One region of the Xanthobacter sp. 126 genome, then DNA from elsewhere that is predicted to be linked to it. Evidence: predicted binding sites of a transcription regulator. Region 1 holds the regulator's gene; each other region holds the start of a gene.
The links. Region 1 encodes PhoB, which activates phosphate uptake and scavenging genes when phosphate is short. Its sites were predicted from a motif close to TGTCATNNANCTGTCAT; they were not measured.

Region 1 (2,832 bases):
GACCACATCGGCTTCCGCCTGCCGCGCAATCCCGGCAATCTCGGCGCTGACGAGCTGGTCTATTTCCGCGCCGACGGCCCGCGCGCCTATGCGCTGCGCGCCCGTATCGGCGGCACAGACCTCTACAGCCTTGAAGTGGGGGGCGACGTGGCCGCCGGCCTCGCCGACAGTCCGCCCGAGGCGGCGGCGTCCTTCGTGAAGGCGGCGCTGACGCGCGAGTTCGGCGCCGATACCGCCGCGCGCGTCGGCAAGGTCTTCGCCACCCGCTGGAGCAAGGAGCCGTGGGCGCTGGGCGCCTTCTCCTGCGCCTTGCCGGGCTTCGGCAACATGCGCCGCGCCTTCACCGAAACGGTGGGCGGCCGGCTGGTCTTCGCCGGCGAGCACACCCACGAGACGCTCTGGGGCACGGTCGGCGGCGCCTGGCTCTCCGGCGAGCGCGCGGCCAAGCAGGCGCTTGGGCTTTTGGGGGTGCGGACGGGGTGAGGGCTGCGTCTCATCGGAGATCTGCCCCGTTTCATACATCCCGCCGTCATTGCCCGCCTTGTGCGGGCAATCCACCCATCGGCCAGAGGGGTGCTGATACTTCCGAGCAGCCCGACGCGTGGCGGGGTGGATCCCCAGGACGAGCCGGGGGATGACGGCTCGGGGGAGGTTGCGCCTCCCCCAAAATAGCCCGCGCGGCGTTTGAGCGAAGACGACGTAAAGACAGCCCGCGTGGCGTTTGAGCGAAGCAACGCTCAGTGCGCGCGGGCGAACATCTCGTTGAAGGAGTAGCCGGCGCCGCGCACGGTGCGGATGGGGTCGGACTGGCGGCCGCGGTTTATGGCCTTGCGCAGGCGGCCCACATGCACGTCCACCGTGCGCTCGTCGATATAGACGTCCTGGCCCCACACGCCGTCGAGCAGCTGCTCGCGGGAGAAGACGCGGCCGGGGCTCTGCATCAGGAATTCCAGCAGGCGGAACTCGGTGGGGCCGAGATGGATCTCGCGACCGGCGCGGTGAACCCGGTGGGTCTCGCGGTCGAGCTCGATGTCGCCGGCCCGCAGCAGGGTGGCGACGTGCTCGGGCTTGGCCCGGCGCAGCAGGGCGCGCACGCGGGCGAGCAGCTCGGGCACCGAGAAGGGCTTCACCACATAGTCGTCCGCGCCGGTGGCGAGGCCGCGCACCCGCTCGGTTTCCTCACCGCGGGCGGTGAGCATGATGACGGGCAGCCGCTCGGTCTCCGGCCGGGTGCGCAGGCGCCGGCACAGTTCGATGCCGGAGAGGCCGGGCAGCATCCAGTCGAGGATGATGAGATCAGGCACGCTTTCGCGCAGCCGGGTCTCGGCTTCGTCGCCGCGTCCCACGCTCTCGACCCCGTAACCCTCCGACTCCAGATTGTAGCGGAGCAGGAGGGTTAACGGCTCTTCGTCCTCGACGATCAGAATACGCGCCGGCACTTTGGTCTATCCGTCACTATCGGGGCTCTCCGCCCCGTCTTCAGGTCTGGTTGATCAGCTCTGAACGGTGGTGGTGCGGCCCGGGAAGGGCAGGGTGGTGTCGCTGGAGGCGTCCGCCTTGGGGCGGCTCTCCGGCAGGTTCTGGCCCGTCACCATGTAGTAGACGATCTCCGCGATGTTGGTCGCGTGGTCGCCGATGCGCTCGATGTTCTTGGCGCAGAACAAGAGGTGCGTGCACACGGAGATGTTGCGCGGATCCTCCATCATGTAGGTGAGGAGCTCGCGGAACAGGGACGTGTACATGATGTCGATGGCGCCGTCGCGGCCCCACACTTCCAGCGCCTTGGCCTCGTTGCGGGCGGCGTAGGCGTCCAGCACTTCCTTCAGCTGCTCGAGCACGAGGTCGGAGATGTGCTCCACCCCGCGCACCAGCTTCGCCGGGTGATACTCGCCCTCGATGGCGATGACGCGCTTGCCCACGTTCTTGGCGAGGTCGCCGATGCGCTCGAGATCGTTGGCGATGCGGATCGCGGCGACGATCTCGCGCAGGTCGATGGCCACCGGCTGGCGCTTGGCGATGACCAGGATGGCCCGGTCCTCGATCTCGCGCTGCACCTGGTCGACGCTGGCATCCAGCAGCACGACCTTCTGCGCGAGGGCGCTGTCGCGGCGGATGAGGGAGGCGACGCTGTCGGCGACCAGGCGCTCGGCCTGCCCGCCCATCTCGACGACCTTGCGGCCGATTTCCTTCAACTCCTGATCGAAGGAGGCGACGATATGATCCGGCATCTCAGTGATCCTTCAATCCGTCAGCCGAAGCGGCCGGTGATGTAGTCGCGCGTCTTGATCTCCTTCGGATTGGTGAAGATCACGTCGGAAGGCGCCATCTCGATCAGCTCGCCCAGATAGAAGAAGGCGGTCATGTCGGCGCAGCGCGCGGCCTGCTGCATGTTGTGGGTGACGATGACGATGGTGAATTCCTGCTTCAGCTCGTCGATCAGGTCCTCGATCTTCGAGGTGGAGATGGGGTCGAGGGCCGAGGTCGGCTCGTCGAGCAGGATCACCTCGGGCTTCACCGCGATGGTGCGGGCGATGCACAGGCGCTGCTGCTGGCCGCCGGACATGCCGAGCGCCGAGGTGTGCAGGCGGTCCTTGGTCTCGTCCCAGATGGCGGCCTTGCGCAGGCACCATTCCACGCGCTCGTCCATCTGTGCCTTGGAGAGCTTCTCGTGCAGCTTCACGCCGAACGCGATGTTGTCATAGATCGACATGGGGAACGGCGTAGGCTTCTGGAACACCATGCCGATGCGGGTGCGTACGATGGTGGGGTCCAGTTCCTTGCCGACGATGTTCACGCCGTCGAACAGCACCGAGCCCTCGGCGCGCTGGCCGG
Region 2 (2,832 bases), 3.9 Mb from region 1:
CCGGCGCACCGCCATGGAGAGCTTGCCATGGGTCTTCAGCTCGATGAAGCCGAACACCACCTGCACGCCGGCGCGCTCCAGGTCGCGGGCCCAGCGGATGTTGGCTTCCTCGTCGAAGCGCGCCTTCAGCTCCACCAGCGCGGTCACCGACTTGCCGGCCTCGGCCGCTTCGGCCAGTGCCTTCACGATGGGGCTGTCGGAGGAGGTGCGGTAGAGGGTCTGCTTGATGGCGACGACGTTGGGGTCGCGGGCGGCCTGACGCAGAAACTGAACCACCACGTCAAAGGATTCATAAGGGTGGTGAACCAGAATGTCCTTCTCGCGAATAGCGAGAAAGCAGTCTCCGCCGTGGTCGCGGATGCGCTCGGGAAATCGGGCGTTGTAGGCTTGGAATTTCAGGTCCGGCCGGTCCACCGAGACGAGCTGTGAGAACTCGTTCAGCGCCTGCACGCCGTCCACCACGAAGATCTCGTCGTCGTTCACGCCGAGTTCGCGGGCGACGAAATTGCGCAGCTCCTCCGGCATGGCGGCGTCGGCCTCCATGCGGATCACCTCGCCGTAGCGGCGCTGCTTGAGGGCGGTCTCGAACAGGCGGACGAGGTCTTCGGCCTCTTCCTCGATTTCGAGGTCGCTGTCGCGGATGACCCGGAACACGCCCTGTCCCTTCACCGCATAGCCGGGGAAGAGGCGCGCGATGAACAGGCCGATCATCTGCTCGAGCGTCATGAAACGCAGCGTGCCGGTGCCTTGATCCGGCAGGCGGATGAAGCGGTCGACCTTGGCCGGGATGCGGATGAGCGCGTTCATGCCCCGCCCGTCCGACTGACGCACCAGCTGGAGGGCCAGCGAGAAGCCCAGGTTGGGAATGAACGGGAAGGGGTGAGCCGGATCAATGGCGAGCGGGGTCAGGACCGGGAAGACGTGGTTGAGGAAGTGCCGCTCCAGCACCTCCATGTCCTCGGGCGTCCCGTCCCCGCCATCCACCAGCACGATGCCTGCACCGGCAAGGTCGCGCCTCAGCTCGCGCCAGCGCGCCTGCTGGTCGGAGATCAGCTGTGCCGCGGCGGCGAGGATGGTGGTGAGCTGCTCGGAAGGGGTGAGGCCATCCGGGCTCTGGGTCTGCACGCCCTCGCGCACCTGCTCCTTCAGGCCGGCGACGCGGACCATGAAGAATTCATCGAGGTTGTTGGCGGAGATGGAGAGGAAGCGCAACTGCTCCAGCAGGGGATGATTGCGGTTCTCCGCTTCCTCCAGCACGCGGCGGTTGAAGCCGAGCCAGGAAATCTCGCGATTGATGAACCGCTGCGGCGACTGCGCGAGCGGGCTTCCCACTTCGGAGACGATTTCGGTGTCGGAGAGAGCCACAGCCTCGTTCATGCCCATTCGCTCCCGTCGCTCCCTCATGCCTCATTGGCGGAAACCGGCCGGACCATGGCCGGCTTGCATGACCACTCTATGACATTGCGCCGGCCTTGCGCGTTCCTCAATCGTCCGCGTCCGGATCGGTCTCGGTGGAGGCCTCGTCCGCCAGATCGCCGGCCGCCAGCACCTGGGCTGCCAGTGCGCGCGTCACCGGCCTCCGGGCGGCCAGCGCGGCCTGATCGAGCGCCTCGACGATGCGTTGGGCCCCCGCCACCGAGCGCGGGATGCGCAGTAACAGATATTGCACGGTCGCCTCGTCCACCGCGAGCTGGCGGTCGGTGAACAGCTTCACCAGCACGGCCGCCAGCAGGGAATCGTCCGCCGGGGCGATCTCGAACACCGGGATGGCGCGCAGCCGGGAGGCGAGGTCGGCCGTGGCGAGGGGGAAGCCGGAGGGCGGCGTGCGCGCCGTCATCAGCAGGTAGGCCTGCTGCTCGCGGGCGAGATTGAGCAGGTGGAACAGGGCCGGCTCGCTGAAGGTCGCCGGGTCGAGGTCCTCCAGGACGAGCGCGTCGCGGGCAAGGGCCGCCGGCACCGCCTCGCGCACCAAGTCGCGGGCGGCCAGCGTCAGGGCGCCCGACCGCTCGGCGAAGATGGCGGCGAGGTGGCTCTTGCCCGCGCCTTCCGGGCCGACGAGGCAGGCGACGCGCGACGGCCAGTCGGGAAAGGCGTCGATCAAGGCGAGCGCCGCCGCGTTGCCGGGCGCGGCGAGGAAGTCGTCGCGGCGCAGCGCCGGTTGGTTCGGCAGGTCGAGGGCAAGCTGGCGCGGCGGTTCTGCCGGGGGGCGGGGCATCGGGTCAGCGGGTCTCTGCCGGAGGATCATCGTCCGCCGCGCCCTGGTAGAGCGAGGATTGCATGTAGCGGGCGATGGCGAAGTGCACCAGAACGCCCGCTACCGCCGTCAGCGGCACAGCCAGCAGCAGGCCGACGAAGCCGAACAGGTAGCCGAAGGCGAACAGGGCAAACATCAGCCACACCGGATGCACGCCGATGCTGTCGCCCACCAGTTTCGGCGAGAGCACATAGCCCTCGATGGTCTGGCCGGCGACGAAGATGGCGAGCACGGTGCCGATCATGCTCCAGTCCGGGAAGAACTGGACGATGGCGACGCCCATGGCCAGCACGAAGCCGGTCAGCGAACCCACATAGGGGATGAAGGTAATGACCCCGGACACGATGCCGATCAGCAGGCCGAAGTTCAGCCCCACCATGGAGAGGGAGACGGCATAGAATCCGCCGAGCAGCAGGCAGACCATGGCCTGGCCGCGCACGAAGCCGGCCACCGCGCTGTCCATGGCGAGGGCGAGGCTCCGCACCACCGGGCGGTGCGGCACGGGCACCAACCGGTCCACCAGCCCGACCATCTCGTTCCAGTCACACAGGATGTAGAATACAACCACCGGCGTCACC
Region 3 (2,832 bases), 740 kb from region 1:
CCGGCGCGACCGCATAGGGCCAGACCAGCGCCGCCCGGTAGGCGCCCCGCCCGCGGATGTCCGCGTCGGCGAACACCGCCAGCAGGACCGCGAGACCGAGCGCCAGCCCCGTCACCGCCCCACAGAACACCAGCGTGCGCCCGATGGCGGCGAGATAGAGCGGATCGGTGAAGAGCGCGGTGAAATTGTCGAAGCCCGCGAAGGTCTCGCTGAGGCCGAACGGATCGGCGCGCATGACGCTCGCGCGCACCGCCACCGCCGTCGGCCACAGGAACAGCAGCACGGTCAGCGCCATCTGCGGCACCAGCAGCAGCGCGGGCGTCGCCCAGCCCGGAAAGATCGTTCGCCGCTCCATGTCCGGGCCGTGCTCCGCAGGACCTATCTGGATACGGACTTCTCGAACTCGCGCAACACCTTGTTGCCGCGTGCCACGGCCGTGTCGAGTGCGGCCCCGGCATCCTGCTTGCCCTGCAGGGCGGTCTCGAACTCTTCCTCGACGATGGCCCGGATCTCGGTCAGCCGCCCGAGGCGCAAGCCCTTGGAATTGACCGTGACCTCGCCGCGGTTGAGCTGGCGGATGGGAATGTCCGCGCCCGGATTGCGGGCATAGTAGCCCTGGGCGAGCGAGAGGCCCGCGCCGCCCAGCGTGACCGGGACATAACCCGTGCGCTGGTGCCAGGACGCATCGGTGTCCGGCCGCGCGAGGAAGGCGAGGAAGCTGGCGACGGCCTTGTATTCCGCCGCCGACCGGTCGGGCGCCGTCATCGTCCACAGGCTCGCGCCGCCGATGATCGAATTGTTGGGGGTGGCCCGCACCGCCGGGTCATAGGGTAGTTGCGCCGCCATGGGGCGGAAGCGGGCGTCGCGCACCACGGCAGCGCGTATCCCGGACGAGTTGAAGGAGATGCCGGTGTCGCCGGCCGGGTAGAGGCTGTCGCCGGCGGCGCCGCGGCCGGCATAGGTGAAGGTGCCCGCCTTCGCCATTTCGAGAAGGCGGGTGATGTGGCTGCGCATGGGCGGGGAATTGAACACCAGCTCGGCGTCGAGCCCCTCGAAGCCGTTGGCCTTTGTGGCGAAGGGCACATCATGGATGGCGCCGAAGCATTCCAGATGCACCCAGGTCGGCCACGCGGTGGTCATGCCCACCTTGGCGCCGCCCTTGGACCGCAGCGCCTCGGCCGCCGTCACCACCTGCTCCCAGGTCTCCGGCGGCCGCTCGGGATCAAGGCCGGCGCGCTCGAACAGGTCCTTGTTGCACCACATGATGGGCGTCGACGAATTGAACGGCATGGAGGCCATGCGGCCATCCGGCAGGCTGTAGTAGCTGCGCACCGCCGGCATGTAGATGGCCGGATCGAGCCGGACGCCGGTCTCGTCGGCGAGCTGCCAGACCTGCTTCACGGCCGCGCCGGCGGCCAGCATGGAGCCGGTGCCGACCTCGTACATCTGCACCAGATGCGGCGCCTTGCCGGCGCGAAAGGCGGCGATGGCGGCGGTCATGGTCTCGGGATAGGTGCCCTTGAACACCGGTTCCACCACCACCGCCTTATGGGCGGCGTTGAAGGCGTCGCAGAGCCGCTTCAGTTCCTCGCCGAGGGGGCCGGCCATGGCGTGCCAGAAGGTGATTTGGACCGGCGCGCCTTGCGCAAAGGCGAGGTGCGGCACCAGCGCGAGGCCGGCAGAAGCGGCGGTTCCGGCGAGCAGTTCGCGGCGATTCATCGACACCTCCTGGACGCGGACGGGCGCGAGCGCGGCTCGGCGCGGTTCAATTGTGGAGAAAGGCGCGCGACCTTGCCAAGGGGGGATGACGCCCGCGTGACTTTCCGGCGAAGCAGCCATCCTCAGACGGCATGCTGTACCTCCGTGCAGTTCCGCCCCGAGCTTTTGGCCCTGTAGAGCGCCTCGTCGGCGATGCGGATCAGCCCGGCCATGCTGGCCCCCCGCGGGGCGCGCGCGATGCAGAGGCCGATGCTGACGGTCACCGCGTCGAGGCCCGGCGCCACCGCCGACCACGGCTCCCGCTTAAGATCGTTGTGGATGCGCTCGCAGAGCGCCTGCCCCTGCGCTGCGGAGGCATTGGGAAGCAGAAGAACGAACTCTTCCCCGCCGTAGCGGGCCGCCAGCCCGGCTCCGGGCGGCAGATTGGCCTTGATGACCATCGCCACCCGCTTGAGACATTCGTCCCCGGCGAGATGCCCGAAGGTGTCGTTGACCGCCTTGAAGCGATCGATATCCACCATCGCAAGGCACAGCCCCAGCCGCTCGCGCCCGGCCCGGTGCCATTCCTCATCGAAGATGGCCTCGAAGCGGCGCCGGTTCGCAAGGCCGGTCAACGGATCGCTGCCGGCAATGAGCGCCAGTTCCTCGTGCGCCCGCTTGAGCGCCCGCTCCGCGAGCACCCGTTCGCGGGCATCGCGCAGCGAGCAGATGAAGGCGATATCGGCTCCGTCGAGCGTCGTCTCCTGAACCGCTCCGATGGAGGCTTCCATCCACACCCAGTCGTCATGGCGGGCACGCACCCGGCACACGAAAGCGGCGCTGCGGCCCAGACCGCTTCCCTCGCCGGCGCCCAGCGCCGCCAGGAACAAGGGCTGCTCATCGGGGTGCAGGAAATCGATCACGTCGCGGCCCAGCATGTCGGGGGGCCCCCAGCCGAGGATTCGGCTGCAGGCCGGCGACATGAAGCGGATCTTCCGGTCGCCGGAGATCGCGGCGATCACGTCGGTCGAGTTCTCCGCGAGCAGGCGATAGCGACGCTCTCCCTCCCACGCGCGGCGTTCCGCCACCAGCAGGTCCGCCTGCTGGCGCTTGAGGAGGGAGATGTCCGAATGC

Region 2: a site for PhoB is predicted at 1,445-1,461, ahead of XAN126_RS0106790 (RNA degradosome polyphosphate kinase). Genes of this name have one in related genera too.
Region 3: a site for PhoB is predicted at 1,805-1,821, ahead of ugpB (sn-glycerol-3-phosphate ABC transporter substrate-binding protein UgpB). Genes of this name have one in related genera too.

The regions. Positions count from the first base shown of each region.
Region 1 is NZ_JAFO01000001.1:5,362,523-5,365,354, reverse strand. It holds gene XAN126_RS0125380 (FAD-dependent oxidoreductase) at 1-483, shown strand, start outside; gene phoB (phosphate regulon transcriptional regulator PhoB) at 738-1,439, opposite strand; gene phoU (phosphate signaling complex protein PhoU) at 1,494-2,228, opposite strand; gene pstB (phosphate ABC transporter ATP-binding protein PstB) at 2,249-2,832, opposite strand, start outside.
Region 2 is NZ_JAFO01000001.1:1,453,578-1,456,409, forward strand. It holds gene XAN126_RS0106790 (RNA degradosome polyphosphate kinase) at 1-1,377, opposite strand, end outside; gene XAN126_RS0106795 (chromosomal replication initiator protein DnaA) at 1,484-2,215, opposite strand; gene XAN126_RS0106800 (AI-2E family transporter) at 2,220-2,832, opposite strand, start outside.
Region 3 is NZ_JAFO01000001.1:4,624,409-4,627,240, forward strand. It holds gene XAN126_RS0121890 (ABC transporter permease subunit) at 1-355, opposite strand, end outside; gene ugpB (sn-glycerol-3-phosphate ABC transporter substrate-binding protein UgpB) at 379-1,719, opposite strand; gene XAN126_RS27350 (diguanylate cyclase) at 1,842-2,832, opposite strand, start outside.